One region of the Brevibacillus sp. FSL L8-0520 genome, then DNA from elsewhere that is predicted to be linked to it. Evidence: predicted binding sites of a transcription regulator. Region 1 holds the regulator's gene; each other region holds the start of a gene.

Evidence for each region. The regulator LexA, encoded in region 1, represses DNA repair genes until DNA is damaged. The targets are predictions, from matches to a motif close to CGAACATATGTTCG.
Region 2: the regulator LexA is predicted to act here: its motif matches at 3,725-3,738, upstream of NSQ24_RS20865 (YolD-like family protein).
Region 3: the regulator LexA is predicted to act here: its motif matches at 3,276-3,289, upstream of NSQ24_RS03020 (carbohydrate kinase).
Region 4: the regulator LexA is predicted to act here: its motif matches at 4,814-4,827, upstream of NSQ24_RS00310 (ImmA/IrrE family metallo-endopeptidase).

The regions. Positions count from the first base shown of each region.
Region 1 is NZ_CP150171.1:3,034,399-3,042,140, reverse strand. It holds gene NSQ24_RS15185 (DUF4269 domain-containing protein) at 769-1,362, opposite strand; gene NSQ24_RS15180 (DUF456 family protein) at 1,570-2,055, shown strand; gene lexA (transcriptional repressor LexA) at 2,241-2,864, opposite strand; gene NSQ24_RS15170 (LysM peptidoglycan-binding domain-containing protein) at 3,021-3,377, shown strand; gene NSQ24_RS15165 (DUF896 domain-containing protein) at 3,458-3,655, shown strand; gene crcB (fluoride efflux transporter CrcB) at 3,748-4,116, shown strand; gene NSQ24_RS15155 (UvrD-helicase domain-containing protein) at 4,320-6,566, shown strand; gene NSQ24_RS15150 (iron-sulfur cluster biosynthesis family protein) at 6,886-7,188, opposite strand; gene ltaE (low-specificity L-threonine aldolase) at 7,299-7,742, shown strand, end outside.
Region 2 is NZ_CP150171.1:4,225,684-4,233,425, reverse strand. It holds gene mqnE (aminofutalosine synthase MqnE) at 1-136, opposite strand, end outside; gene NSQ24_RS20885 (aspartyl-phosphate phosphatase Spo0E family protein) at 568-789, shown strand; gene erpA (iron-sulfur cluster insertion protein ErpA) at 929-1,288, shown strand; gene NSQ24_RS20875 (hypothetical protein) at 1,985-3,109, opposite strand; gene NSQ24_RS20870 (sigma-70 family RNA polymerase sigma factor) at 3,085-3,636, opposite strand; gene NSQ24_RS20865 (YolD-like family protein) at 3,756-4,124, shown strand; gene NSQ24_RS20860 (cupredoxin domain-containing protein) at 4,467-4,847, shown strand; gene NSQ24_RS20855 (amino acid ABC transporter ATP-binding protein) at 5,184-5,906, shown strand; gene NSQ24_RS20850 (ABC transporter substrate-binding protein) at 5,942-6,757, shown strand; gene NSQ24_RS20845 (amino acid ABC transporter permease) at 6,823-7,512, shown strand; gene NSQ24_RS20840 (IclR family transcriptional regulator) at 7,555-7,742, shown strand, end outside.
Region 3 is NZ_CP150171.1:532,497-540,238, forward strand. It holds gene NSQ24_RS02995 (MarR family transcriptional regulator) at 1-386, opposite strand, end outside; gene NSQ24_RS03000 (hypothetical protein) at 578-763, opposite strand; gene NSQ24_RS03005 (GNAT family N-acetyltransferase) at 863-1,348, opposite strand; gene NSQ24_RS03010 (GntR family transcriptional regulator) at 1,348-2,034, opposite strand; gene NSQ24_RS03015 (EamA family transporter) at 2,144-3,082, shown strand; gene NSQ24_RS03020 (carbohydrate kinase) at 3,344-4,444, shown strand; gene NSQ24_RS03025 (pseudouridine-5'-phosphate glycosidase) at 4,448-5,365, shown strand; gene NSQ24_RS03030 (diguanylate cyclase) at 5,627-7,177, shown strand; gene NSQ24_RS03035 (heavy metal translocating P-type ATPase) at 7,284-7,742, shown strand, end outside.
Region 4 is NZ_CP150171.1:62,306-70,047, reverse strand. It holds gene ptsP (phosphoenolpyruvate--protein phosphotransferase) at 1-951, shown strand, start outside; gene nagE (N-acetylglucosamine-specific PTS transporter subunit IIBC) at 1,130-2,569, shown strand; gene NSQ24_RS00330 (hypothetical protein) at 2,597-3,514, shown strand; gene NSQ24_RS00325 (hypothetical protein) at 3,665-3,865, opposite strand; gene NSQ24_RS00320 (helix-turn-helix transcriptional regulator) at 3,928-4,146, opposite strand; gene NSQ24_RS00315 (helix-turn-helix transcriptional regulator) at 4,312-4,677, shown strand; gene NSQ24_RS00310 (ImmA/IrrE family metallo-endopeptidase) at 4,856-5,383, shown strand; gene NSQ24_RS00305 (helix-turn-helix domain-containing protein) at 5,443-5,760, opposite strand; gene NSQ24_RS00300 (DoxX family protein) at 5,900-6,322, shown strand; gene NSQ24_RS00295 (hypothetical protein) at 6,479-6,634, shown strand; gene pdaA (delta-lactam-biosynthetic de-N-acetylase) at 6,730-7,509, shown strand; gene ltrA (group II intron reverse transcriptase/maturase) at 7,629-7,742, opposite strand, start outside.

The DNA of each region.
Region 1 (7,742 bases):
AAACAAAACTTGTTTAGTTTAATCTTAACTAGGTTTCAGCTTTATAAGTTAGATACGCCTTAAAGTAGATGGGAAACTTGCTTTCCTATTAACTTTAAGGCTTTTTTTATGAATTTATTTGACTAAAGTTGGATGGGATGCTGCTAATAAAGATAAACCCCCTTTACAATGCAAAATTTAGAACAAAATACCTAAAATATGTTTACAGATGTGTATATTAATGGTTAAATAAAAAATTATTAACATATTATTTGAGGGTTGGGTTTAATGAAATGCGGACTTAACCCAGCGTATGCACACTAACTCGGGTTTTTACAAAAATGATCATTTCTTTTCTGAAGTCCGTTTAAGAAATGATTATTGATAATAACGAGGTGATATTATTAAAAAAATTGCGATTTCCATTGTGTTGTCGACAATGATGATGATTTGGGTTTTTATTTTTATGATCTCAGATCTAATTCAACAATTGGATTTTGGGCCAAACAAAATTGTAATTACTGATTATCGAGTTCCAGGATTCTTTGAACCCGTTTGGCTTCCCATTTATGTTGGATTCGTGTACATTTTATATCAGTCTCTTAAAAAAAATCATGATTTGCCGTCTTCAACTGAAATCTAACCAATAAAAGGTAAAACGACAAATCTAGCAATCCAAAAAAGATGACTTCCGAAGTATCCAGAAGTCATCTTAATTTTATGCCCGCATAAGGACACACAAGTTGTCTGAGTTTACCATTATTCGTATTTCCGGTTTACGGCCGGCGTTTAGGTCGGTTTATTTGCCATCACTTGCTTAAGCTGTTCATTCGAATATCTTTCCAATTCAAGTAAAGCCTGATAAGGATCATCTCCGACAATCCCGTAATACAGAGCGAAAGCAGGCTCCGTTTTCAGCCCCCGTTCTTTCAAAGCCCGAATCTCTTTTGCTGCTTCTTGCCCAGACAGCTGGAGCAGCCGTGCTTCGATCATCATATGCCGGTAGGCGTTTTGCTCTGTGACAGGAATCGGTTGAGCAAAACACTCCAATTGAAAACCGCGATACCAAAAGGAAGCAGTCGCCGTAGGGATGTTGCGGATTTCTCGGCGGTCTTGTGTGAAATGGTCCAAATGCCCGTATTTTTCTTTCAACACATGGCCAAACCGATCCAGGTCGGCTGTCGTACAGATCAAATCAAGATCGCTGTCCTCAACATCAATATCGAGGGGGATCGTTCCGCACAGAACCGGTTGATACTCTTTGAGCCCATCAAAGATTCCCAAGCTGTCGAGGACTGCCCAGGCTTCCCGCTGCCGAGGGGTTCCTTTTTTCAGGTAGGAAGGGTCAAACCAATCTCGCTTCGTTTGAGAATGCATAGCCATTTTCTGTCCTTTCAGATTATCTTTCTTTTATTTGCAACTCTGCAGGGGAACAATGAGGGACGAGACCATCTATGTTCCGATTCGACGTTTGGCTTTACGACTCGCAGAAGAACCGAGTATATACAGGTTTCTGTCAAAATGTAGCGAGTCGATGGAAACGAAAACCGCACTTTATCGTATACCCTATACAGAAGGGAGTGTCAATGGATGGAGATCTTGTTGTGGATCGTGATAGCGGCCTTGTTTATCCTCAGTATTGCCGGAATCTTTTTGCCGGTCATTCCTGATACGATTTTATTGTGGGGCGGATTCTTGCTGTATCACTTTTTTATTGCTGATCCGGGTGCCGGACTTCCGGCCTCCTTCTGGTGGGGAATGGCGGTCTTAAGTGTTCTTCTCTACGGTGCGGATTTACTCACCAACATGTACTTTGTCAAGAAGTACGGGGGCTCCAAAGCGTCATCGTGGGCAGCTGCACTGGGGATTTTGCTCGGGGTGATTTTGTTCCCCCCATTTGGCATGCTGATCATGCCGTTCGTGCTGGTCGTTCTGGTGGAAATGCTGATCCAAAAGCAGCCGTTTGAACGGGCTGTTAAAGCGGGAGTGGGTTCGCTCATCGGTTTTTTGGGCAGTGTGGTCGTAAAAGTTGTTCTTCAGGTAGTGATGATCATCTGGTTCTTTGTCGCACTGTAAGTGGGATTCGTAGGAGAAGGACCGATCAAAGAATCGAAGGAAATGAAAAGAAGAGGCGTCCGCGAGGCAATCGCGAACGCCTTTTTTGCTGTCAGGGTGGAAAAGGAAAGCTTGTCGTAGTCGATTGCGTTTTTCAAAGAGTCCGCCATAAGGCATGGCTCATCCAAGCAACGAAATCTCTTATTCTAGTGAATCAAGCGGTACACGCCAATCACTTTCCCCAGAATCGTTACAGAATCCAGAATAATCGGCTCCAATGTCGCGTTTTCAGGCTGCAGCCGGAAATGGTTCTTTTCCTTGAAGAAACGCTTCACGGTTGCCTCGTCCTCTTCAGTCATGGCGACGACGATATCACCGTTATTGGCCACATTCTGCTGGCGAACGATCACGTAGTCTCCATCCAGGATGCCAGCCTCGATCATACTGTCTCCGGACACGCGCAGCATGTACACCTTGTCCGATGTCACGATGCTGTCAGGGAGTGGGAAGTAATCCTCCACCTGCTCGACAGCAGTGATCGGCTGACCCGCAGTCACCTTTCCGATCACCGGTACGCGTACAACAGATACGTCAAAGTCGTCTTGAAAGCGCTCCTCTTCTTTCAGCAGCTCAATCGCGCGGGGCTTGGTAGGATCGCGGCGGATGAGCCCCTTTTTTTCCAACCTGGCCAGATGGCCGTGAACAGTTGAACTGGATGCCAGACCGACAGCCTCCCCGATTTCACGGACAGATGGGGGATAACCCTTGTCCCTTACTTCTTTGCGGATGAAATCGATGATGGCTTGCTGTCTATTGGATAGCTTGGACATAGACCACACCTCTATCTTCTCGAACATGTTTTCTATATTATACCATGGGATCCTGCGTTCGACAAACATAAGTTCGTTTTTTTCTTGACATGAACAAGTGTTCGCATTATGATGAGAACAAGAAGATAGAACGTACGTTTGCAGGGGGATGAAATAATGAGTACAATGACTGTATCTAATCGCTTCGCCAAAGAAGAAAGAAAAACTGCTCGTTTTGGCATTACGCGTGGACAGGCCATTCTGTTTTTTGCCGCTTTCACTCTCTTTTTTTACACTTTGACAGAACTAGTGTTCGCTTCTGGGGATCATACGGTACAACAAGCTCAAATGATCCAACCAGTAAAGGAAATCGTCGTCCAACCGGGAGACAGCTTGTGGGAGCTGGCGGTCACCTACAAGAGTGACCCGAAAATGGATGTTCGCGATATGGTATATGCGATTCAAAAATTGAACAAGCTGGAAAGTGCCATTATTTATCCAGGCCAATCGATTCAAATTCCTGTCGGGAATTGACAAGCTGCAGCTTTCCCTTGCTTCGTTGCCGAGATGTGATATAATAGAGCGGCATTCATTGAAAGCGAGGGGAAACGGCTTTGGTATCAGACGCGGAAATCAAACGGATCAACGAGTTGGCCAAAAAATCTCGTGAAGCCGGGTTGACTGAAGAGGAAAAACAGGAACAGAAAAAACTGCGGCAAAAATACATTGATGCTGTGAAAATGTCGCTTCGCTCCAATCTCGAATCGATCCGCTACGTGGAAGACCTCGAGGATAACAACCCCAAACACTAAAACGCACCATTTGACATAAAAAGAAGACATCCATGCTTTTTGCCTGGATGTCTTTTTGTTCCATACAAAAAAGGAGAGAAGGGGGGATTGCCATGATGGCATGGCTGGCTGTTGCCGTAGGAGGAGCCGTCGGTTCATTGCTACGCTATGGTCTCGGTCTCGCAATGAACCAACCCGGATTGCCGGCGGGGACATGGCTGGCCAATGTCTCCGGTTCTTTTCTCATCGGACTGCTCTATGCGTGGGGAAAGGAAAAAGGATTGATGTCTTTGGAGATGTACCTTCTGTTTACAACCGGGCTGATGGGGGGATTTACTACGTTCTCTACCTTTTCGCTTGAGGTGGTAAGCTTCATCGGAGATGGGCAGATCGGCAGAGGGCTGTTCTATGCAGGCGCCAGTGTTTTGGCCGGCCTTCTTGCTTGCGGTTCAGGGATCTGGATCGGCAGACAAGTGTGGTAAACAGGCAAGATATAGCGGGATAAGACGGGCAGGCGTCAACGAGAACAAAAGAGAGCCAATCCGGAAGCAACATCAAATCAAAGAAGAGGGCATTGGAAGGCTACGAGGAAACAAAGAAGAGCCCGTGCCCGGAAACCATGTGGAAATAAAACCGGACTTCTCCTTGCGATGCTGAACCTGACAATTTGGAAAGGAGGATATAAATGACTGTACAGCACCCGGACTACGAGCATGAACAGAAGAGACTCGATGAAACACGCTCTATTATCCAAAAGGAAGTGGACACTCTTCGGAAAGAGGTTAAAGAGATTACGGACGATTATGTGAAACAGGTCGTCAACTACAAAAAAGGAAAAGAGCTTCGCTACCTTGAGGACCAAGGACTGGAAAAGCCGTATTTTGGACGAGTGGACTTCCTGAAAGACGAGACATACGAGTTGGACAGCGTATACATAGGAAAGAGGGGCATCGTTCGGAGCGACACATTCGATTCAATTGTCGTTGACTGGCGTGCTCCCATTGCCAGTTTATATTACAGCGGCGAGAGCAAGGATGCGTACTTCCGCAGCGGCAGGGAGATTGTGCGAGGCGAAGTCCGCCTGAAGCGAAATTTTGCCATTGAGGACGGGAAGATTACAGGGATATACGATGGAGCGCTCAAAGAGACGATTCATCGCGAAGTTGGCCATCCGGATGAATTTTTGCAGGAAGGGTACATCGATGAGTTCCTGGCAGCCAACCTGAATCAGACGAACGACAGCAGATTGAAGGATATCGTAGCGACGATCCAGTCGGAGCAGAATGACATTATTCGAGCAGACAAGGATCGCCCGGTTGTCGTTCAAGGGGTGGCCGGAAGCGGCAAGACGACGATTGCGCTGCACCGGCTCTCCTATTTGATCTACAATTATCAGGACTCGATGATGTCAAAGAGGTTTATGGTTTTTGCACCAAACCGGTTGTTCCTTACGTACATTTCAGAGGTTCTTCCCGAATTGGGAGTGGATGACGTTCAGCAGGCGACATTCCTGGATTGGGCTTCCAAGCTGGTCAAGTCCATCCTTCCAAAAGGCTGGCGGATTCTGGACCCGCACAAGCCCCTTCAGTTGTTCTTTGAACAAGGACAGAGCGATGCCGAGCGTCGGACGGTGCTGCATCGTCTTCGGTTCAAGGGCTCGCTCGCTTTCCGGGATGTACTCCAGCAATATTTGCTGTTTGTAGCGGAAAACAGGGTAGCCTACAAAAAATTAAGCTTTGTCTACAACAGAACCAAACATGTTTTTACGATTCCGGGTGAGACCATCCGTCAGCTTTTTGCCGAACAATATGCCCATCTGCCATATCGTCGGCGAATGGAAGCCGTTCGAAAGCACGTTAAGCAGGACATCAATAAACAGTTGTTCGCCCATCTGCGAGAGAAGCGAATTGATCTGGATAAGCAAGCGTTGGCTAAATATGAGAAAATGATTGATCAGCTTCTGGACAAATACTTTTCCATTTTTCCTGAACTGGATGTCTTCTCGTCGTACCGCGAAATGTTGACCGACACAGCTTTATTGAAAGAGCTGACAAAAGGGGAAGTCAATGGCGAGGATATCGAGGATATTTGCCGGTCGTCTGCAGAGATATTCGAAGCGGAGCGGATCGAGCCAGAAGACGTTGCGCCGCTGATCTATCTGCGGCATCTGATCGAAGGATTGGAGCAGGCCGACCACTTTGACCACAGTGTCGTTGATGAAGCACAGGATCTCAGTGCGTTGGAAATTGCGGTGATCGGGCTTGTGACAAAGAGACATTCTTTGACGGTAGTGGGAGATATCGCGCAGGGCATCCATGCATACAGGGGATTGCAATCGTGGGAAGAACTGTTGGAGGGAGTTTTTCAGCAGCCGCGGGGGGTTTACTACACACTCGCGCAGAGCTACCGTTCCACAATCGAAATTATGAAATGTGCCAACGAGGTACTGCGAAAGATAAACCTGCCGGAGACGATTATGGCCAAACCGGTATTGCGGCATGGGGAAAAGCCTTTGTTGGCATCATGGGACGGGAAAGAACTGCCGGTTAAAAATCTGGTCCAGCTTGTAAATGATTATCGGCAAGAGGGCTTTCAATCCATCGCGATCGTAGCCAAAACAGCCGAGGCCAGCAAAAAAGCATACAAGTCATTGAAGGCCTCCATCGAAGGACTGAAGCTGCTGGGAAGCAAGGATACCCAATTCCCGGGCGGTGTCGTAGTAATGCCAGCTTATTTGACCAAGGGGCTGCAATTTGATGTGGTCATCTTGTTGAATATCGAGGAGTACTTGGACAATGAGTGGGATACAAAGCTCCTGTATGTAGCCATGACCAGACCCGTACATCGGCTTTTCATGATTCATCAGGAAGACAGGATGAGTCCGCTCTTTGCTGACGTGCCACCTGAGTTGTACGAGAAGAGATCTTTGTAAAGAAAAAAGTCTTGCAATAAAGAAGAAGGCTTTGTAACGAAAATAACGGCTTGCAACGAACAAGAGACTTTGGTAACGAAATAAGGTCCTGCAGCGAAAACGAGAACTCCGAAAGATGGGAAAGGCCCTGGAACAAAAAAGAGCTCTAGACCCAAATAGAGTTTTGCAACAATTGTATAGAGTCCATTACAAAAAAGAGACATCGACAAGATGTCTCTTTTTTTGGTTCCTAGCAGCTTTTACAAAAACAGCTTTTTCCCAAAACAATTCATTCTCAAGAAAACCCCGCTGATGACTCGCAGCGGGGACAAGGGAGCCATTAATGATCGCCGTGATTTCCTTTGGAAGGATTTGTAAGCACGTATCCCTCTTGTGGTGTATACAGGTAGTCGATAACAAGGCCGTCTAGCAACGGCTCGTCTTTCTTGACGATTACGTCGATTTCCTTGTCGGTAGAAACGACGGTATCTTCGTCGGTCGGTTTATCCAATGCCAAGCCGTAATGGGCATGGTCACCGTGTGCATGTGTTATGTATGCGCGGAGCTTCAACTCTTTATCCTCTTCTTGGTCCAAAATGGCTTTCAATTGTTTTGCGGCGTTGCGAGTAATTTTTACCTTCATGGGTCAGTCTCCCTTGTTTTGGTATCGTACTCCTCCATATTAGCAAACTGCCAAATCCCGATGCAATGCAGAAAGTGTTAAAATGGCAAGAGAGAAGGGAGAGAAGAAAGATGCCGATTGATTTGCGCAGCGATACGGTTACCAAGCCGACAGATGCGATGCTCCGTGCCATGTATGAGGCAGAAGCAGGGGACGATGTGTATGGAGAAGACCCGACTGTAAACCGCCTGGAAAGAGTGGCGGCCGAGATATTGGGGAAAGAAGACGCGCTGTTTGTCACGAGCGGTACACAAGGGAATCAGGTGGCAGTCCTTACCCACTGTGTAAATGGCGACGAGGTTATTTTGGAGGCAGACTCCCACCTTTTTTACTATGAGGGAGGCGCAATGGCTGCTCTCGCGGGGGTGCAAACCAGGACGATCGCGGGAGATAGGGGGGCACTGCCTCCACAGGAGGTAGCCAAAGCAATTCGCGGGGTCAATATCCATTTTCCGAGGACCCGTTTGATTTGCATGGAAAATACACATAACCGCGCTGGAGGGGCGGTCGTCCGC
Region 2 (7,742 bases), 1.2 Mb from region 1:
GCTGGCCGATCGTCAGCAAATCAGTAGAATTAAAAAGGGTGAGACCGTCCTCCAATGTAAGTCGTTCACCGGCAATTACCTTGTTGGCCACTGTGGACAAATTTTTGTCCTGAAGAACAAGGGTGTCGAGTGCCATCATAAACACTTCCCTTCAGCTAGAATTACTCGCAATCCTGTGATGTTGTTCGAAAGGGTATCAGTCTCTGCCGGGCACTAAAAGCCAAGGAACACTCCTCCAGATGAAGCCTTCCGTTCAGCGAGAGCGTCCACAATCAGCGCCCCGTAAGCAACGACAATAGTTCTACTCTTCACATGAGCAGTCTGGTGATCTGTAATCAATGATTACCCTTTTCCTCACGATAACAAAAGCACCTATATTATAAACCTCTTCAGGAAGGGGAACAATATGAGAAGTTTTGAGAAGTATTGTTTGTAAAAATATAACAAATGTCGCCAAATTTCCAGATCTTTCATGGTTATAAAAGGAAAATTTGTTTGCCTAATGTCTTATCATCTTGTAAAATAAAGGTACGAAAGCCTTAATGATCTTTAGGAGGAGCTTCAGCAATGCGGGACGTTTTGCTTGAAAAAATTGAACTCCTTCGACAGCGTATGGTTAGTATGGGGTTAGAGTTTGGGTTGGATCATCCAGAAGTACTGGAATACAGCAAGAAGATTGATCAACTTCACAACGAGCTGAACCAAATGGATCATAATCTGTCCAAGGTAGGTAAAAAGAAGCAGTCCTACTGCTTTTATATTTTGGATAAAAAGGCCTATTTTGCATAAGAGGGGGCAACCCTCTTTTTTTGCTGCCTTTTTGGGCCCGCCAAAGTGCAGCGCAGTCTTGAGAGCACAGGTGCTTCTTCGGTATACTGTAAGGAGAACGCCGCATCATAGTAACAACGGCTGACAAGGAGGGAAACGAATGATTACCATGTCCGAGCAAGCCGCCCTGAAGGTAAAAGAAATGCTGGCGGCAGAGAACAACCCTAACCTGTTTTTGCGCGTAGGTGTCCGCCCGGGTGGGTGCAGTGGCTTTACCTACGGGATGGGTTGGGATCAGGAAATCAAAGAAGGCGACCAAACCTTTGAACAAAATGGAGTCAAGATTGTTGTCGACAAAGACAGCTACCTATATATCAAAGGCACGGAAATCGACTACAAGGAATCGATGATGGGCGGAGGGTTTTCCATTCATAATCCGAACGCGGTCGCTTCCTGCGGCTGCGGTTCTTCTTTCAAGACCGCGCTGGCTGAGGGGAAAGCGGAGAAGTGCGACGACTAAGGAAAGACAAAAGCTGAAACGAGAGACCTCCTTGGGCATATGCAGAAGCTGGATGCATTGCCCAGGGAGTTTTTTTTGTACCAATCATGCAGATCTATCTCTACGACATGTCCGGTTGGCAAAAGGAAAAGATCGGTCTTGCAGGGGAGGGGAATCTGAATCTTATGATCTACATGATCACAATGCTAAGTGTGGCGATTGTTTTTGTTATCTGGAGCTATGTGCTTTCGCATAAGTACAAATGGAACAGAATCACCTTGGTTCCAACCATCGTTACACTTGTTTTGCTATTTTACTTGCTGGGAAATTTTTTAAGAATGTAAAGGTTTCACGCGAGTCCGTTTTTTGTAGAATATCGTTTTGCTCCTGCAGTCTTATAACCTCTAAACGAAGACCTTACAGGACCCCTTGACTCTCATTGAATGTAGTGTTTGCGTCCTCCCGCAATACCAAGGAAAAGGCTACGGCCATGATATGCTTGCGCGTGTAGGGAAACTCCTGGCAGAGCGCTGCAAACAGGTTCGTCTGGGAGTGGTCACTCATCACAGGCGTGCTTTGAACCTCTATCAGTCGATAGGTTTTGAAGCTGTTGCCGAGTTTCACTATTACGTCATCGATCTCAAAGACATATAGAGAAAGGGTAGGGCGCGAATACGCGCCTTTTCCTGTTTCAGCAAGCCACCCCACGAGCTGCGATCAGCCTTTCGGCGGGGGCGCAGCAGCATGTAGATACTCCATCACCTCTCGATCTGCAACATAGCTGTCCACCAGCTTCACCTGTTTCTCTGTTACCTCGTAGGTCCAGTAGCTAGGGATCGTCATTTGGCGATTGTCGCCACCCTGAATCGTCCACATCCGTTCAAATGTAACGAGATAGCTGTCTCTCGTCTGCAGCTTGACCTTCGTTCGCAGGCTGGTGGTTGCCAGTGTCTCGGGTATTCCTTCGACACGGACTTGCCTGGTTTCACCTGTGCGGGCAGGAAACTCCGGCTGCTCCGACAGCGCCCGCTCAATCGCTTCCTGGACGGTAAACTCTCGATCCCGGTATAGCTCCTCCAATGCCTCTTCACCTCCTTGCAGCCCCCAGATGAGGATGTAGCGGCCGTCCCAGTTTTTCGTCAGACCGAGCCCAAAGAAGGGGCTCCATGCCGAACTCGTTCCCGATTCAAGCGCTTCTTCTTTTGGCGAGCCAAAATCGCTTGCATAGAACGTCTCCAGCTCGGCTTTTTTCTGCATGATCCTCTGTTCGTCTTTGCTTTCGATCTGGTATCGGGCAGCATAGAGGAAGCCGTGTTCAAAAGAGAGCGTCAGCTGTACCTGCTCGTCTCCCAAGGTGACGGGCATGAAGGCTTCTTGCAAGCCGTCCGCACCCAGGCTTTCAATTCCCCCAAGCGGCTGCAGTTCTCCCAATTCGGGGAAGAGCGCCTTTGCTTCGTCATAGGTCATGCCGAGCGAAAATACGCGGTAAAAAGCCAGTTTATCCGCTTCTGTCTGCCAGGCGACAGTCTGTTTGGGTGCTTCGGGCAGTGCAGGGGCTGGCGTCTGCTGGTGATTGGGCGTCGTCACAGGAGGAGAAACCAACTGGCTTGGATTTTCTTCCGGAAGCTGAGCGAGCGGACCGGCCCAAAGAAGGATGGCGGCCACTGCCGCGACGCCAGCTATGGCACATGTGCGGACAAGAAATCGTTTTTTTCCACTTTTAGCCATTGCTTGGGAAGCGAGCGTTCTTTGCTCCAGCCGGGACACTTCCTCCTGGGTCAGTCTGAGCGAGTCGTGTACCAGTTCCTTTCGTTGTTTCAGCTGTCGGTCAAGGATGTCCAATCCTGATCTCCTCCTTTCAGCAATTGCCTCAGCTTTTCCAAGCCTCGCGAAAGCCTGACCCGCACTGTTGAATCCTTCAGTCCCAAAAGCTCGGCAATGTCGGGCGTTCGCATCTCTTCAAAGTAGTAGAGCACAATGACTTCCCTGTATTTGGTCGGAAGCCCCATGACGTTTTGGACCAGCTCGTCATTTTGAAACTGCTGCATAACCTGCTCCTCGATAGACTGAGAGGAGCTCCTTTCAAAAAAAACGGAAGTAAAAAAAAGATGCCGATGATTCCATGATCGCAAATAATCCTTGGCGGTGTTTATGGCAATCCGGTAAAGCCAGGTCTTCGGATTGGCGTCTTCCCGAAAGGAATCAAATTTTTGAAAGGCTTTCACGAACACCTCCTGGGTCAAATCCTCGGCGATTGCTCTATTTTTTACATAGTAATAGGCTGTTCGAAAGACCAGGGCATGGTGCGTGGCCACCCACTCCTTGATGACCTGCTCTCTTCTCTTGGCTAGCGGTTCGAAGGGAATCACCTCCTTGCTCATTGCTTATTTGACGAAGCTGGGGGCAAGAGCGCTACAAAATCCTCCATTTGCATATTCGCAAAAAAGGAGTAGAATAAGAACAAATGTTCCTGTTGGAGGGTACCGGAATGGCTAAGAACATCGAAGACTTTTCAGGAAGTATGGAGATGGCAGTTTTGAAACACGCGTTGTCGCTGACGAAAGGCGGCGAGGAAAGCCCGGCGCTGCCTCTTGTTGGACGCCCGGTCGTGGACGAAGACGATTTTGGCGAAATGTGCTTCCGCGTCTACGATTCGACGCAGTACGACTACGCGATCACCGTTTCCTGGTTTCGCGAAACAGCCGGGGGACTGGGAGTGGTCGAGACAGCCTGGGGGGTCGTGCGGAATATCGATGTGGGACAAAAGAAATTCAAGCTGGTCAACGACTGGGAGGCGCAGTGGATCGGGGTTGAAGATCTGGTGCGCGTCGTTAAAACAAAAAGGGCGAGCTTTTAGGATGTACAGCTCAGTGCGTGGTTTGCCATAATAAGGAAGAAACTCGTGAAGTTGTGTCGAACTTGATTTGCGATCAAATCTTGAGGCTCACTCTCTTCTTTCGGCTCAGGGACAGCCCTTTCGCTGGAAGTGCTTTCCCGAAATGACCGTCTTCTATATCTCTCCTGTCGCAGAGCAGGGAAACATAGTAAAAGGTAAGGGCTTTCCTAGTTTTTGCCAAAGTTCACCAATCGTTCTCAGGTTCGTCAAGATTCATTCACAGACTGCCAGATTTTGGACGGCCTTCTTTCGCTATAATGAAATTGTAGAACTTGCAGAAATTGCATGAAAGAAGGGTGCCTTATGAAAAAAACGTGGGGTTTACTGATTTCGGCAGTGGCCATTTCCGCTATGCTTGCGGGCTGCGGAGGAGACAAAAAAGAAGCAGCGGCAGGAGGCGAACAAGCGCCTGCAGCAGCCACTGAAAACGCAATCAACATCGAAGCTAGCAACTGGAAGTTTAACCAGGAATCTTTCGAGGTGAAAGCAGGAGAGCCGTTCACGATCAACTTCAAATCGACTGAGGGCTTCCATGGGATCGGCATCGAAGGCCTGGATGTAGATATCCAAAACGAGGGCAGCAAAACGATGACCATCGACAAAGCAGGAGAGTACAAGATCTTCTGTAACGTGATTTGCGGACCTGACCACGGCAAAATGATCGCCAAGCTTGTCGTGAAGTAACAACTGGCCAAAGCGCCGGCAACGATTTGAATAACAAAACCCAAACACTCCGGCCGCTTTCGGTCGGGGTGTTTTTTGTTGATACAGCGCATTTGGCCTGGACGGTTGCTCGCAAAATAGTTTCAAAGATGCATAGAGAATACAGTCCCAACTGGAAAGGCTTATTTGTCCCGAAAAGACGAGCCTTTCTTTTTTTGCGAAAAAAAGGGTGACAGAATGCTATTGAGTAAATATAATCAAAACAGAAACTATTTTCACAATTCGGAAAAGTATATGTATGCATTTTCATGATTTGATTATTCACCACGAATTACCGGAAGGGGGGCAAGCACAAAAATGATTGAAGTGAAAAATTTGTACAAGTCGTTTGGCTCGCTTACCGTCTTGAAAGGCGTAGATCTGCAGGTGGGCGAGAGAGAAGTGGTAGTTTTGCTGGGGGCCAGCGGCTCGGGAAAAAGTACCTTGCTGCGATGTCTGAACTTTTTGGAAATGCATGATCAGGGGGAGATTCACGTCAACGGCCAGAGGATCGACCCGAAGACGACGGATTTGAACAAATTCCGGACAGAAGTCGGGATGGTCTTTCAGCACTTCAACCTGTTTCCGCACAAGACGGTCCTGGAAAACGTGATCGAAGCGCCTGTCCACGTAAAAAAGACTCCCCCCGACAGGGCGCGGGAAGAAGCGTACGCCCTGCTGGAAAAAGTGGGAATGAGGGACAAGGCCGACGTTTATCCGGACATGCTCTCCGGCGGACAAAAGCAGCGTGTCGCCATCGCGCGGGCACTGGCGATGAAGCCGAAAATCATGTTGTTTGACGAGCCGACCTCGGCGCTCGATCCCGAACTCGTCGGGGAGGTACTGCAGGTGATGAAGCAGCTGGCGAAGGAAGGCATGACGATGGTCGTGGTCACGCACGAGATGGGCTTCGCCCGCGAAGTGGCCGACCGGGCTGTTTTCATGGACAACGGGCAGATCCTGGAGCAAGGGGAGCCGGAGCATTTCTTTACCAACCCGCAGCAGGAAAGAACCCGACAGTTTTTAAACAGCATTTTGTAAAGCAAGGAAAGACAACGATAAAAGGGGGCATCACGATGAAAATGAAAAAGAAATGGACGATGGGGGTACTCTCCACCTTGCTTTTTGGCTCGCTCGTATTGTCGGCCTGTGGAACGTCCCAGAGCACGGGGGGAACAGCCGGGGAACAGGGGGCCAAAGACCCGAACAAGAAAGACTTTACGTACGCGATGAGCGGTGTGTACAAGCCGTTTAACTTTAAAGAAAACGGGGAGCTGATGGGCTTCGACGTGGAGATCGGGCAGGCGCTGGCAGAAAAAATGGGGATGAACCCCGTGCCGATCACCAACCCGTTTGAAACGATCATCCAGGGGCTGCAAGCGAAGAAATACGATACGGTCATCGGCAGCTTGACGATTACGCCTGAGCGGGAAAAAGCCGTTGCGTTCTCCAACGTATACTATCGCTCCGGCGCTCAAATTTTCGTCGCGGCCGGCAACGACTCGATCAAGTCAGCCGACGATTTGAAAGGCAAGCGAATCGGTGTCCAAAAGTCATCCAGCTATGAACAGCAGGCGCTGAAATTGACAGACAAAAGCAACATCACGACGTATGACAGCGATGTCACGGCATTGATGGATCTGCCGACAGGCCGCCTGGACGCGGTGATCACGGATCAGATGGTCGGCTTCCGCTACATGAAGGAAGTGCCGGACAAGATCAAGGATGTCGGGGAGCCGCTCAGCCATGACAATCAGGGGATTGCGCTGCGCAAGGACGATAAAGAGCTGCTGGAGAAGGTGAACAAGGCTCTGGACGAGATCATCAAGGACGGCACCTATCAGAAGATCAGCGAGAAATGGTTTGGACGCAACATTTTGGGAAGTGAATAACCCTTTCCGCGGCCAGTGGGCGTCTGTTACGGGCGCCCCTATTTTTAAAAATGGGGTGAACCAATATGTTTGACATCCTTTTGTCCAGCTATCCCATGTTTTTGGAGGCGACATTCTTAACACTCCGGTTAACGGCGATCTCCCTGATCATGGGGTGTGGCGTCGGTCTGCTGATTGCCTTTTTCCGCATCTCTCATTCCAAGGCGCTGCAAACGATTGCCCACGTGTATATAACGGTCATCCGCGGAACGCCCCTGATCGTACAAATCATGGTGCTCTACTTCGGGATAACCGAGATCGTCACGCTCTCTTCCTTTTGGGCCGGCGCTTTTGCGCTCGCCATTCACAACGGGGCCTACATTGCCGAGATTTTTCGCGGCTCTATCCAGTCCATCGACCGCGGACAGATGGAGGCAGCCAAATCGCTGGGGATGTCCTATCCGCTGGCGATGCGCCGGATCATCCTGCCGCAGGCATTCAAACGGGCCATCCCTCCGCTCGGCAACCAGTTTATCATCGGGTTGAAGGATTCGTCGCTTGTCGCTTACGTCGGGATGCAGGAGCTCTGGGGTACCGGGCTGGGCGAAGCGGCATCAAACTACCGGCAGCTCGATACGTATTTGGTAGTCGGTCTCTACTACCTTGTGCTGGTCCTCATTTTCACCTACGTGGTAAATCGACTGGAAAACCGCTTGAACACGGGGGCGGCAAAGAAAAAGAGCAAAGGCTATGATTCGGCATCTCAATCCGTGTGAGGAATGTCGGTACAATCGGGGTAAGGATGGGGAGTTTAGCCAATGGTACAGTCAATTGACAGGGCAATGGAACTTATCAATGTGCTTGTCTCCGATGAAACGAAGTCGGATTGGTCCATCTCGGAGCTGGCACACGCCACCTCTCTGCCGCTCAGTACGATTCATCGCATCCTCGGGACGCTGAGTTCACATGGATTGATCAGTCAGGACCCGGTGACCAAGCACTACCG
Region 3 (7,742 bases), 2.5 Mb from region 1:
TCCGGATTGAGGCCACTGACGGCTTGCTCAATGGCTATTTTATGGGAGGGAAAGATGGAAGCCAGAAACTGTTGACCTTTTTCCGTCAGTTCTGCGTAAATAACCCGCCGGTCTTCGGCACATGGCTTGCGGACCAGAAGCTGCTTCTTTTCTAGTTTGTCCACGACGTACGTAATGTTACCGCTCGAGATCAGGATCTTTTCGCCAATTTGCTGGAGAGGCTGGGGACCTTTATGGTACAGCACCTCAAGTACGCCAAACTCGGTGGGATTCAACCCATGCTGGCGGATTTCCCGCGTGGTATGTGCCGTTACCCAGTTATAGGCACGGGCCAAAACCACCATCAGCAAAAGCGAGTCGTCACGATGTTGCTGTTCTTCGGGCATTTGCGTGCACCCCCTTTAGGATTTAGTTCAGTACATATCTCAAATTTAAGATAATTATACACCTCTTAGTGGTGCTTGTCAAAGAAGCGGACAAAACGGCAGCAACGTATCCCGCATCAAATGTAGAAAGGGAAAGCAGGAAAAAGCTCCGGCCATTTGTTTTCATAGCCGGAGCCGGTTCCAGGTTGATTTTAATATTCCACTTTTGTTACCTCTTCCAGAGGTCCAAGAGGATTTTCGTGACCTTCCTTCAATTCCTTTTCCAAGAGCTTCTCATGGTGCTCGTCTGACAGATCAAAGTAGAAGAACTCGCCTTCCTGCTTGTCTTCGCCTTTTGCCTGCGCGTTGTTGTATCGTCCGTCTGTTTGATTCGACACCATCATCCCACCCATTTTTTTCGGTAGTATGTGCCGATGGACAGCAAATCATCCTTTCGCCGGGGGAATCGGCAAGCGGGGACAGCTTCCAAGACTTTTTCAGCAAGATGCAGACAGAGGGCGTTCAAACATGACCATGTCCCATGCCCGGATCCCGTTTTCAATCACGGGCTCGGGATAGGAACAGAAAAAATCCTTGCGAATTTCTGTCATGCGGAAGCCCGCCTTTTGGTAAAAAGCCAGATTGTCGATGCTGGAATTGGCGGTGCCTACTATGATCCGTGAAAAGCCTTTGGAGGCGAAGCGGCTGCAAAGCTCTTCAATTATGGCCTTCCCCACTCCCTGTCCGCGGAATTCCGGCCGGACGGCGAGGTTCTTGATCTCCGCTTCCTCGGGGGACAAAGCGTGCATCAGACAAACGCCCAGCACTTGGTCCTGCTGATCCTGGGCGATATACAGCTCTCCTTCGTACATGTACTGGTCAACGGCCTCGGCCCAGTCATCTGCCAAAAGCAAAAGAGAGCGGTATGCCTTTCTTTCTTCATTCGACTCAATCAGGGAAAGCTTTAGCCAGGGTCTATTCATCAGTCGTCTCCTTTGTTTGCTTTTTCCAGTTGGCGTGCTACCTCATGCATGGGTCTGAGCCAGTTTTGCGTCATCGCTTCGACAGCGGCCGCCGCATTTTTGTCGCGGAGGGCCTGAATCAGTAGACGATGCTCTTCTACTGAAGTGCGGGCAGGCAAAAAATGCTGGAAGAAGACAAATTTTAACCGGCGCAAATGCATGTGCAAGAGGGAGGTAAAGGATGATATGTACGTATTTCCGGCCGTTTCGTGGATCAGCTTGTGAAACGCCTCGTCCAGCTCCATGGCGGCATATGACTGGCTTGTCTCGATCGCTTCGGAAAACTGCCTGTTCAGCTCGGTCAATTCGTCCAGCACCGCATCGGTGATCTTGGGCACGACCAGCTCCGCAGCCAGCGCTTCCAAGGCGATGAGCGGCCGGTAGATGTTGGGGACGTCTTCGGGAGCCAGCTTGGTCACTCGCGTCTCCACACCGGGCTGCATCTCTACAAAGCCCTGCAGCTCCAGGATTTGCAGCGCCTCCCGTACAGGCGTCCGGCTGACTCCTATCGCGTCGGCCAGCTCCGTATCCAATATTTTTTCGCCCGGCTGCAGGGTACCGTCTATGATCCAGGTCTGCAGCTGCTGCAATACCTTGTTTTTCGCGGAGGTTCGTTCGACCTTTCGCAAATTGGGGGGAAGAGGCATGACAAGTCCTCCTTAGAAGGCGTTTTGGTAAAAGAAGCATCTTCTTGTATTTTACAGCAGAATGCGATATATTGCATAATATATTGGATGGGAGAGGAGAAAAAACACCATGATTTCTTCATTACGCGTCCGCGGCTTTACAATGGTGATTGTCGCTTCGATCTTATGGGGAGTCTCAGGCACCGTGGCCCAATCGCTCATGCAGCATTATCAGTTTCAGACGGATTGGCTGGTAGCGTCACGGTTGCTCGCCTCCGGATTGATCCTGCTCGCGCTGTCATTATGTGGGCCGCATCGTCAGAATGTTTGGCGGATTTTGTTCTCCGGCGGTGATTTGGCCCGGCTCCTGCTGTTTTCGATCGCAGGCATGCTCGCGGTCCAGTATACGTATTTTGCCTCGATCGAAGCGGGCAATGCGGCGACTGCGACGCTGCTGCAGTATTTGGGGCCCGTTTTTCTGGTTGTGTATCTCGTCATCAAACTTCGGCAGTTGCCTTCAGCAGCACAGGTGACGGCTCTGATCCTGGCTCTCGGGGGGACGTATCTGCTCATCACGGGAGGAAATCCGGGGAAGCTGACGATTTCCGCTGCCGCCGTTATTTGGGGGCTGGCCTCGGCGCTGGCGCTTGCTTTTTACACCGTATACCCGAAGCCGCTTCTGGGGCGCTGGGGGTCTACAGTCGTCCTTGGCTGGGCGATGCTGATCGGGGGCATCGGTCTTTGCCTGGCAAAACAGCCCTGGCAAGCAACTGACATGATCTGGTCGGTTCCATCGGTTCTGGCTGTTGTCTTCATCGTCTTGTTTGGGACCTTGATTCCCTTTTATCTGTACGTAGACAGTCTGAACTATATCCGCCCGACAGAAACCAGCCTGCTTGCCTGCGCGGAACCATTGTCTGCCGTGATTACGACCGTTGTTTGGCTGCATGTGTCGTTCGGGATGTTTGAGTGGATCGGCGGTTTGTGCATTATCGGGACGATTTTTGCCCTGTCCCGCCATCGGGAAAAAGCGAAGGAGCCGGCGCTGCAGAATGCCGTAGGATCGTAAAAAAGGGCGGGCATAGAGGTCGGAAAATGCAGGCGATCAAAAGCGATCAACCATGGATTAGCAAAAAAGCAACATAACACAGCATAGCCGTTATAGAAGCGCATTCTTGTGCCCATCTTTTCGCGGATGGTCAAAGAATGCGTTTTTTCTTGCGGCACCATTATTTTCTCTTTGAAAACTTTTGTCTATGTGATAAACTTTTGTTTGTAAAGAGGAGCAGTTCGAGTTGCAAATGCTACTAAGGCAGAAAGGAGGAGGGCCGTGGACAAAGAAAAACAAATCCTCCGCTACATTCGTGAAAATCCGTTCGTCAGCCAACAGGAGCTGGCTGACAAGATGGGCATTTCCCGGTCGGCGGTGGCTGGCTATATCGCGCAGCTGACCAAGCGCGGCGAAATCAAAGGACGGGCCTATATTCTTCGCGACGAAGAGCTGATCGTCTGCATCGGCGGAGCCAATCTGGACCGGAAAGCGCGGGCCAAGCAGCAAGTGCGGCTCCACTCATCGAATCCGGTAACCATCTCTGAATCATGCGGAGGGGTCGGCCGCAATATCGCGGAAAATCTCGGTCGGCTTGGCTGCAATGTCTCGCTGATCAGCTGTGTCGGGGAAGACAAGGAAGGCGACTGGATTTTGCAGGAAACGAAAAAGCACGGGGTCGATATCAGCCAGGTGTGGCGGTTGCCCACTCAGCGAACCGGTACGTACACGGCGCTTTTGGACAAGGAAGGCGAAATGGTCGTCTCTCTGGCGAATATGGATATTTACGATACGCTCACGCCGCAAATGTTTGCGGAACGGTGGTCCCATATCGCAGCCGCCCGGGCCGTTTACCTCGATACGAACCTTCCTGCAGACTGTTTGGCATACGTGATCGGACGCTGCCGGGATGAGGGCATCGCGCTGTTCGTCGATCCGGTTTCTTCTGCCAAGGCGGAAAAACTGCCCGAGCGTTTGGACGGAGTCGAAGCAATCCTGCCGAATCGAGAGGAAGCCGAGCTTTTGTCAGGCATGGAGATCAAAACCATGCAGGACTGCGAAGAAGCGTGCCGGAAAATCAGGGCACGAGGCGTGAAAAGTGTCGTGGTGACGCTCGGCGAACAGGGCATTTATTATCAATCGGAGGACCAGGCGGAGAAGCTGGCCCCCTACCCGACAGAGGTAGTGGACGTGACGGGAGCGGGCGACGCTTTTGCCTCCGGTCTTTTGTACGGGGTTGTAAACGGTGAGCCGCTGGGCAGAGCGTGCCGGCTCGGCATGGCTGCTTCGGCCTTGACGCTGCAGACCGAGTATTCGGTATCGCCGCTGCTGAAGCCGGAGGAACTGGAACAAACGATAAACCAATACGAAGAGGAGCGATAACGGATGAAACAATACCTGACTTTTACAGATGAAGTGCGCCATGCATTGGACAATAACTTGCCAGTTGTAGCCCTGGAAACAACAATCATTTCCCACGGGATGCCGTATCCGCAAAATATCGAGATGGCGAAGGAAGTCGAGCAGATCATCCGTGACAACGGCGCGGTACCGGCAACGATCGGGATTATGGACGGAAAAATCAAGATCGGGCTGTCGGAAAGTGAACTGGAAGAGTTCGCGACGAACAAATCCGTTGAAAAAGTAAGCCGACGCGATTTCCCGTACATTCTCGCCAGCGGCAAAATCGGGGCGACGACGGTAGCCGGTACGATGATCGCAGCCCAGCTGGCAGGCATCCGCGTTTTTGCCACAGGCGGCATCGGCGGTGTTCACCGCGAAGGCGAAATCACCTGGGACGTGTCTGCTGACCTGACCGAGCTGGCGCAAACGGGCCTCGCAGTCGTATGCGCCGGATGCAAGTCGATTCTCGATATCGGCCGTACCCTCGAATACTTGGAGACACAAGGGGTGCCTGTCGTCGGCTATCGCACGGATGAGTTCCCTTCCTTCTTCGCAAGAGAGAGCGGCTTTGGCGTCGATTTCCGTCTGGATGCTCCAGAAGAAGTCGCAACCGTGATGGATACGAAGTGGAAGCTCGGTCTGGACGGCGGTCTTGTCATCGCCAACCCGGTACCGGAGAAGGATGCGCTTGATCACGGCAAGATCGAGGCAGTCATTCTGCAAGCGCTGAAGGAAGCGAAAGAAAACGGAATCGCCGGCAAAAAGGTAACGCCGTTCTTGCTCTCGAAAGTAAAAGAACTGACAGAAGGCAAAAGCCTGCAAACCAATATTGCCCTGGTGAAGCACAATGCAGCCGTGGCTGCGCAGATTGCCGCCGCTTATCATAAAAAGCAAGGGTAAATAAATACGCAAGGCTAATGAATATGCAAGGCTCAAAAGCAAATGCGGGAAGCCCTGTTCCGAATGGGAGGAGCAGGGCTTTTTGCCATTTCAAAAAGGTGACAAACTGACAACAACGGGCTTGCGATTTCAAGGAAGAGGGTCCGAAAACATTTACAAGTGAACCTTGCAGCTTTATGATGTAGCGGAGTACGTCTGCCATGCTGATCGCCCGTGACGGGGTCGCATGTGGCATACTAAGAAAGCAGAAGGCGTGAGAGTGTGTTAAAAGATTTCGGTACCAATCTGGCTATCTTGATTTCGTGCTTCTTGATCATCGGTCATATTTACAAAGGAAAGCTGGTCGTACCCCAGTCCCCCATCCGCATCCGTCTGGTGTATGGCGGTTTGCTTGGCATGGTAGGTGTCCTGCTGATGCTGTATGCGATCAGAGTCTCTCCTTCTGTGGTGGCGGATTTGCGACATATAGTGATTGTGTTGTCAGCTTTTTTCGGAGGGATGCCTGCGGCCCTGGCTTCAGCCGTCATCATCGCGGTCGGACGGGTGGGATTGTATGGTGTAAGTGCCGCCTCGCTGACTGCTGCATTTTTTGCCATCCTGATCGGAATCGGGTGTGGCGCCCTGTCGTATCTCCGAATGCAGCCCTCGAGCAGGATTATCCTTTTGAACTTCTACGGGATTGTCGTGGCCACATCTTCTCTGTACATGAATCTTCCCGATACATCTTTGTTAATGCAAGTGGCGATGTATCAGTGGCCAATATCCCTCATGGGGGGGATCCTCAGTTATTTGGTCATGACGTATATTCGCCGGACCAATCACCTGCTTTACGAGCTTGAGGAGAGCGAGGAGCGCTACCGGCGCTTGGTGCAGCTCTCTCCAGACGGAGTCCTTGTGGTGTGGGAAGGCAGAGTTGTGTTGACCAACGACGCTGCTTTAAAGCTTTTGGGACTGGAAAAAAGGGAGCAGCTGCTGGGAAAACCGCTGTATACCTTTACGAAAGAGGAGTGGCGAGCCGAAGCCTGTCGCGATACGTATGCGCATAAGCATATGGAGTCTGTCACGGATCTGATCGAGACAAGGTTTCGCCGCCAGGATGGCAGCGAGGTCGATGTCGAGACGGCGAGTACATGGATTTCCTATCGAGGCGAGCCGGCCCAATTGATTCATTTTCGCGACATTACGCTTAGGAAGCGGGCAGAGGAGCAGCTGATGTCAGCCAACCAGCTTTTGCGCGATTTGACCAATATGGACGGATTGACTGGCGTAGCCAACAGGCGCTGCTTCGACGAGCGAATTCGCGCGGAGTGGGAAGCATGTCAATCGAGTGGGGTTCCGTTCTCGCTCATTATGTTTGATCTCGATTATTTTAAAATGTACAACGATACCTACGGGCATCAACCGGGAGACAGGTGTTTGCGGGAAGCAGCAGGAGCAGCTGCAGCAGCCGTATCTGCGCTGAAGCTTCAGGGAGCGATGGTCGCCCGTTATGGTGGAGAAGAATTTGCGGTGCTGCTGCCGGGTACAGACGCAGATCGGGCCCTTGGAATAGCGGAGGATGTGAGGGAGCGAATCGTATCTCTGGCCATTCCGCACAGCGGCTCAAAGGCAAGCAGTGTGGTGACGGTGAGCGTAGGCGTCTCAACGCTCCTGCCTGCCGAGGCAATCTCCCCGGAAAATGCCATAGAGCGAGCCGACCAGGCTCTTTATGAAGCAAAAAAAAGCAGGGCGCAACTGCGTTCGGATGGCTTCGCAGACCCCGTTTTGCTGAAATGGACAAGCGGGGAATTTTTTTTTGAAAAAAACGCTTGATATACCCTATGGGGGTACTGTATACTGAAGTTGCGATAAGAAAAGACGTAAGGGGAATACTAATAAAAATATACCCCATATGGGTATTTGGTTCGGAGGAATCAACATGAGCGGCAAAGTAAAAGAAGCGACAGTCGCCATATCCGGCATGACATGTGCAGCGTGTGCCATTCGGATCGAAAAAGGTCTGCAAAAGCTCGAAGGCGTCGAGTCCGCAAGCGTCAACCTCGCCCTGGAAAAATCGACAGTTGTCTATGACGCCGAAAAAATGAGCTTTCAGGACATCCAGAAAAAAATCGAGGATTTGGGGTACGGAGTGATCACCGACAAGGTAGAGCTCAACATCTCGGGAATGACCTGCGCTGCCTGCGCGACCCGGATTGAAAAAGGGCTGCAAAAGGTACCGGGCGTCATCCAGGCGCATGTCAACCTCGCCTTGGAAACAGGCTCTGTCGAGTACGACGCGAGCCAGGCGAGCGTCGCCGACCTGATCAGGCAGGTGGAAAAGCTGGGGTATCAGGCCGTACGCAAGGATGAGCAGTCCGAGGCGGAAACGGCGGACCGC
Region 4 (7,742 bases), 2.4 Mb from region 1:
GCATTGAAGGATTTGCCGGCTGTCACACTGGACGGTCATCGCGTGCATGTCGTGGCCAACATGGCGGTTCCCGAGGAAACAGAGGCACTGGTCGCGTCCGGTCTCGATGGTGTCGGACTGTTCCGCTCCGAGTTCCTGTTTATGGACCGGTCCAATCTGCCGGATGAAGAAGAGCAATTTACCGCTTATCAGCGCGTGGTCTCCGCGTTTCAAGGAAAGCCTGTCATCATTCGGACGCTGGATGTAGGGGGAGACAAACATCTGCCTGCACTGGCTCTGCCCCGGGAGGACAATCCTTTTCTCGGTTTCCGGGCTATCCGCATCTCGCTTGCTCGGCCGGAGCTGTTCCGCACCCAGCTAAGAGCCTTGCTTCGGGCGAGCGCGTACGGCCGCCTCCTGATCATGTTCCCGATGATTTCTCATCTGGAACAGCTTCGCGAAGCCAAGCGGCTCCTGGAGGAGGTCAAAGCAGAACTGCGGAAGAGCGGAACCCCGTTTGACGAGGAGATCGCCATCGGGATGATGATGGAAATTCCCGGCGCTTGCCTTCAGGCGGACGCCTTTGCCAAAGAGGTGCAGTTTTTCAGTATCGGAACCAATGATCTTGTTCAATACACACTGGCTGTAGACCGCATGAATGAGAACATCGCCCACCTGTACAGCTACTACCATCCGGCGGTTCTGAGACTGATCTCACACGTCATCAACGCCTCCCACCGGGCAGGGATCTGGACCGGGCTTTGCGGGGAAATGGCCAGTGATCCGCTGGCAACCGAGCTGTTGTTGGGAATGGGGCTGAATGAGTTTAGCGGAGCAGCAGCCGTCATGCCGAAGGTAAAGGCGCGCATCCGCAGCACCACGATGGATCAGGCTAAACAGGTAGCACGGCACGTACTCTCGCTTTCCAGCACAGAGGAGGTCTACTCCTATCTACGCGACAAAACAGAATAACCTGTTTTGTCCCTGTCTCTTGTAAGCGCTTGCAGTCATATGCATTTTCCTGTAGCTGTCTTTTTAGTCTCGTCAGGCAGTCCGATTCTCCGGTACGCCCTGCTTTTGTCCATCCATTATCACTTTCTCACCGGAGAACGGCTTTCTGATATACAACATTCAACAAGGAGGTATTATTATGCTAGCTTTTCTGCAACGGATTGGGAAAGCGCTCATGCTCCCAGTCGCGGCATTGCCGGCGGCCGCACTTCTGGTTTCCTTCGGGCTTCTCGACTACGAGAAGAACATTCCGCTCGGTGCGACGGTGGGAGGCTTCCTCAATCAATACGTAGCTCCGTTTCTCCATGCGGGAGGTTTGGCCATCCTCGACAACCTGGCCCTGATATTCGCTGTGGGTGTCGCCATCGGTCTGGCAGGCGATGCGGTCGCGGCATTGGCGGCGGTCATGGCCTATCAGGTGCTGGTCGGCATTTTGGCTAAAGTGCCGGCTGCGATGCCTTTCATCGACGATAACGTCGTGCTGAAAATGGGCGTTCTCGGCGGTATTTTGGCCGGTGCGATTGCGGCATTCTTCTACAACAGGTATCACGACATCAAGATGCCGGATTGGCTCGGGTTTTTCAGCGGCAAACGCTTTGTGCCAATCATCACCTCGCTCAGCATGGTCGTGATCGGCCTCGTTCTCGGGATGATCTGGGCTCCGATCCAGAACGTTCTCGATATGTTTGGAAACTGGGTGGTCAGTCTGGGTGCGATCGGGTCCGGAATCTTCATGTTCTTCAACCGTCTGCTTATCCCGTTTGGCCTGCATCACGTACTCAACGCGATTGCCTGGTTCCAGATCGGCTCGTTTACCGATGCGGCCGGCAACGTGGCTCACGGGGACTTGCACCGCTATTTTGCCGGTGACAAAACAGCCGGGATGTTTATGGCCGGTTTCTTTCCGATCATGATGTTTGCTCTTCCCGGCGCAGCATTTGCCATTATTCATACGGCTAAAAAAGAGAAGCGCAAAATGATCGCCTCGGTTTTCATGAGTGCGGCGCTCGCTTCTTTTCTCACAGGAATCACGGAACCGCTTGAATTTGCTTTCATGTTCGCGGCACCATTGCTGTACCTGGTGCATGCTGTTTTGACCGGACTCTCCGGTTTCATCGTGACGTCTCTGGGCATCAAGCACGGATTCGGCTTCTCGGCCGGTCTCATTGACTATCTGGTCAATTTCCACTTCTCTACAAACGCGTGGCTGATCATCCCGATCGGTCTTGCCTTTGCGGTCGTCTACTACTTCCTGTTCCGCTTCATCATCGTCAAATTCAACCTGAAAACGCCGGGACGGGAAGATGATGAGGAAGAGACTGAGAAAAAGGCGGGGAATACGTCCATGCATGATAAAGCCCAGGCCGTTCTCTCTCTGATCGGCGGCAAGGAAAACGTAGTCAGCGTCGACGCGTGCATAACACGTCTGCGTCTGGTGCTGAAGGATGACAAGATCGTCAATGAAAAGGGATTGAAGGATCTGGGGGCTGCCGGTGTCATGAAGCTGGGACAGGGCAGCGTGCAAGTGGTTTTTGGCACTCAGTCCGAGGTGCTGAAGGACGAAATCAAGAAACTGTAAAACAGATGAAGGGCTGGAAGAATGCCAATGAAACGTTTGTTGGATTGCACGGCGTCCGACTTTGCGCGGATGTCGGGACAGGATTTGAAGCAGTCGATCAAAGCCTCTGAAGGCCGTGTCCTGGTAGCCGAGGTCATTTCCGCCTTCACTCCGCTGTATCCGAGCGTGAGCAATGCTGAGCTGGCAGCTTCTTTTGGGGCCGACATGATCCTGCTCAATTTCTTTGACGTCTTTTCTCCTCATGTCGAGGGATTGACAAGCGCAAAGCCTGAAGAAATAGTCCAGGACCTCAAGCGGCTGATCGGAAGGCCTGTGGGGCTGAATCTGGAGCCGGTCGACCCAGACGCCAGACAAGCGGAGCAGCTCCACTCCCTGCCTCCTGGCAGACTTGCTTCTGCCAAAACGTTTGCCGCTGCCAAAGATCTCGGTTTTGACTTCATCTGCTTGACCGGAAACCCCAAGACAGGGGTTACCAACCGGGAAATCCGGGAGGCAATTCAAACAGCCCGGACAGTGATGGGAGCAGAGATGCTGATTATCGCGGGAAAAATGCATGGAGCCGGCGTGGAAGGGGAAGCTGGCGGTGATTTGGTCGCAAAGCAGACGATCATCGATTTTATCGAAGCAGGAGCGGACATTATCCTGCTGCCTTCCCCCGGCACAATTCCCGGCATCACTCTCGACTCGGCAAAGGCCATGGTCGATACAGTTCATGCCCACGGAGCTTTGGCTCTGCTCGCGACAGGAACCAGCCAGGAAGGCTCCGATGAGGCCACGATCCGGCAGATCGCGCTTGCCAGCAAGATGGCAGGTGCCGACCTATACCATATCGGGGATGCCGGGTACAACGGAATCGCCATCCCGGAAAATATCATGCACTACTCGATTACCGTGCGCGGCAAGCGCCACACTTACGTCCGTATGGCTTCTTCTGTATTGCGGTAACTCGGCTTTCGGCTAAACGATATGGGCCCAGCGTATGAAAGCTTGCTAAAAACAGATGCAAGACGACAGGCAGCGATTGATCACGCCGAAGCATGCCGAAGCGGTTCTTTCACGGGGAGAACCGCTTTTTTCTGTAAACTGACATCCATTCTATGTTCGGATACACTCTCTTTTCCGCTCGATGTTTGGACAATCTGCAGGTCCTCCTGTTATCTGCTTTTCAAACCGCTCCAGACGGCTTAGAAATTCTCCGCAGGCAGATTCACTCCTCGGTGCCATCATGGCCAGCTCATACGCAATTGTTCGTTTCCATATATCCAGCTGCTTCCGATTCGCTTCGTGAACGTCCACCTCTCCCACCCCTCGCTACATCGTTAACGAAATCTCTTTCCTGCAATCGCCACTCCATTTTGCTATAACAGCAAAGTCAGACAGATAAATAAATCTCGCAGCTGGCATTTCAACATACGTGTCAGCACGGGAAGGTGATTGGCTTTAAAATCGTACTCCCCCTTTTCGTACTTGAGGTACGTAGACGCATTCTTGAACCCTAAAGCGGCAGCCATTTCCTTTAGGGTAATGCCGATTTCCATCCTTCTTCGTGCAATGAAATTCAGGTTTATCCTCTCCAACGGTAAACCCCCTTTTTTTGCCAAATAAGCAAAATGTTATTATCCATATCTTACCTTTTCATTTTCAGCAAAGTCAAGCATATCCTTGTCATTTCAACAAACCGCTATTTTCCATTATGGAAAATTGGTAGAATAGTATTGCTATGATGGAAAGGTTGTGACACTATGTCAATCGTCGGTCAACGGATCAGATACCTTCGGGAAAAACATAAATGGTCCCAAATCCAATTGGCCGAAAAATTGGGCATTCACAATACCGTTCTTTCCCGCATCGAATCGGGCGAGAAAAAAAGCGTGGATAATCACCTGATATCCAAGGCTGCTGACGTATTTTCGGTTACGACTGATTTTCTGCTCGGAAAAACGGAAAACCCTACTCGCAATGGGACATCGCAAACAACCGGGTCAGATGAGCACATCTCCTTTTTTGACCTGGAGGGGCTATCCGAAACGGAAATTGATGAAGTGAAGAAGCATATCGAGTACCTCAGGTGGAAGGCGCTGCACGGTAACAAAGGAACAAACAAGTAGCAGCGGTCATCCACAATTGTCCTGCTCTGCTCGAATATAAAGCTGGAAAAAGCCGCAAGCATTTTTCGTTGTGATGGCCGCCTTATTTCTGTGCCAGGCAACATTGCACCCTGCGGCATTTTTTACACCATGAAAAGGAACATACGTTCTCTGTTGTTTCGGAAGGGGGAATCACCACATGCTCTCTCATTACCGGCAAACGGATTTGGAACGCTGGTTGACCCAAATATATGCGGATGTTGGCATCAGTCATTGTGGCGACCTGCAAGAAAGGCCGCTGGCCGAGATGCTTGGCATCGAATTGTACTACCGTCCCTGCCCCTCGATGCGTTATGAATCCGGCAATTACCGCAGCATTACGGTCAATTCAACCCTGCCAAGGCCTGTTCAGCGCGAACATTTTTTTCATGAGCTGGGCCATATTTTACGGGGGCATACCGGGAAGCAGCACCAGATGAATCCCGCTTTTCGTCAGCTGCAGGAGGCGCAAGCCGAGCAATTTGTTCTCTATGCGGCCATGCCTTTCTTTCTCCTGGCGCCCCTGCTTCTCGCCTACCGTGAATGGGTACCGTCCTCGGTCTTGTCGATGGAATTTGGCGTGACAAGGGAACTGGCTGACAAGCGTATTGCCCAGATTAAACGGCGAATTATTTCTGAGGGAATACGAAGGGGAGGAAAAACGAGGAAAAGGAAAAGTGCTCAATGAGAAACCGCGATGTATGCAAACAAATAAAAAGTGCCGGAGAAAATAATCCGACACTTTTTTTATGTTAATTCGATCCAGGCCTGCGACCATTTCTCGATCCCCAGTATGACCGGTTCCAAAGCAAGCCCTTTTTCCGTTAGCGAATATTCCACCCGTACCGGGGCAGAATCTGTATACACGTGACGATGTACCAAGCCTTCTTTCTCCAAATCCTTCAGCCGCTCAGACAAAAGCCTTCCGCTGATCGGAAGCGCCTCTTCGATGGCACAGAATCGCTGCGGTCCGGAAAGCAGCTGATACAAGATCAAACCAGTCCACCGCTTGCCCAAGAGCTGCATTCCTTTTTCAAACTTCGGACAGAGAGAGGACTGCTTCATAGTAATCACCTCGATTCAATTCCAGTATAACGCTCTTTTGAAAATCCTTCAAAGTGTTGACGTGTTATAATTATTAATTTATACTTACTAACGAAATGTAACCTAATTACTATATTGAATAACCGTAGGATGTCACTTTATGGAAAGACAATTTGATCAACGTACCGAGTGGGGGCTTTTGCTCTTGCGCGTGGTTGCAGGTATAGCGTTTGTCATGCACGGAATGTCAAAATTCCAAATGGGACTCGATCAGGTTGCCGGTTGGTTTGGCAGCATGGGTATTCCCGGCTTTTTCGCTTATGTCGTCGCGTTTCTTGAGCTCTTGGGCGGAATTGGCTTGATTTTGGGCATTGGCACCCGAATTTTGGCAGCTCTGTTGGCAGTCGTGATGGCCGTCGCTACGATCAAGGTGAAAATTGCAATGGGCTTCCTCGGTGGGGAAAGTGGTCCTGGATATGAGTTGGATCTGCTTCTATTCTTTATCCTGCTGCTTTTCGTTCTCTCCGGACCGTCCTTCTATTCCCTCGACCGCCTTTTGTTTCAACGCCGTTCAAGCAAATAAAGACCGCAGCATATTGCAAAAACCGAATGGTGCCGGGACGATCCGGTCCATTCGGTTTTTTTGCGCTCAGTCACCAACTTTTGACCGGAACTTCTCTACAGGCGGCATGTTCTTGGGCCCGGGTACACATGATAGTAACGATGAGGAGGTGAGTCTATGATGCCAAACCAAAACAAGCGCAGCAACATTATCTACCACCCTGAAACCGAGGTGCCCGCAGGTTCGATTGACAAGCGGAAAGTGGTCAGATCCCAACCAGACGAGCAGTATCCGATTCCCCGTGCACATCCGGTTCCTTGGCAAGAGGATTGAGGAGCTTTACATACCGTTTTAAGGATGCGATCAAATCCCTACCCGATATTCAGGCAATCCCATCAACAATAGGAGGACTTTTCGCTGTGAAACGCATAACCTTTCTCACCGTTTTTGTCCTGATTTTGTCCCTGTTCACTGTCCATGCCGCAGCCAACCAGGATGTCCCCTACCACTTTGGATTCAAGAAGAGCAAGGGTGGACAGCTTCCCTCGATTGACCAGGAGGGCTTTAAAGGCATCGTCGATAAGCACGAAGCCATTTTTCTCGGGGATACCTCCAAAAAAGAGCTGTTTCTTACGTTTGACAATGGCTATGAAAACGGGTTCACCCCTCGTATTCTGGATATCTTGAAAGAAAAAAAGGTACCCGCCACTTTTTTTGTTACCGGGCATTATGTAAAGGATCAGCCGGAGCTGTTAAAACGGATGACCGCTGAGGGGCATATCATCGGGAACCACTCCTGGAGCCATCCGGATATGACACAGATATCCAATGAGCGGATCAAGGAAGAATTGGATAAGGTAAAACAAGCTGTAGCCGAAGTTACCGGGCAAAAAGAGATGGCCTTCTTGCGTCCGCCGCGAGGAATTTTCAGTGATCGTACACTGGCGGTCAGCAAGAAACTGGGGTATACGAATGTTTTTTGGTCGATAGCCTACAAGGACTGGGATACGAAAGCGCAAAAGGGCTGGAAGTACGCCTATGACAGTGTCCTCGCCCAGCTTCATCCCGGAGCGGTTATTTTGTTGCACTCGGTTTCAAGAGATAACGCCGAGGCGCTTTGCAAGATTATTGACGCCGCACGAGCGCAAGGGTACGAATTCAAAAGTCTGGACCTCCTGCGCCCGACTCTCCCGCATCCTGCTCCGTGAAATCTTTTTACCCATCATTCCCCCAGTTTTACCGGATTCATCACAACCAATCGAGTAGGAGGGGGCGACTAACCCCCGTCCTCTCACACCACCGTACGTACCGTTCGGTATACGGCGGTTCACCAAGCTTGACGAATTTGAGAATATCGTTGCACTAAGCTTTTCAGCCCTTGTTGTTGCCAGTAGGCAATGCCGAGGGCTTTGTGTATATGCGGAGATTTTGTGGTACGCCA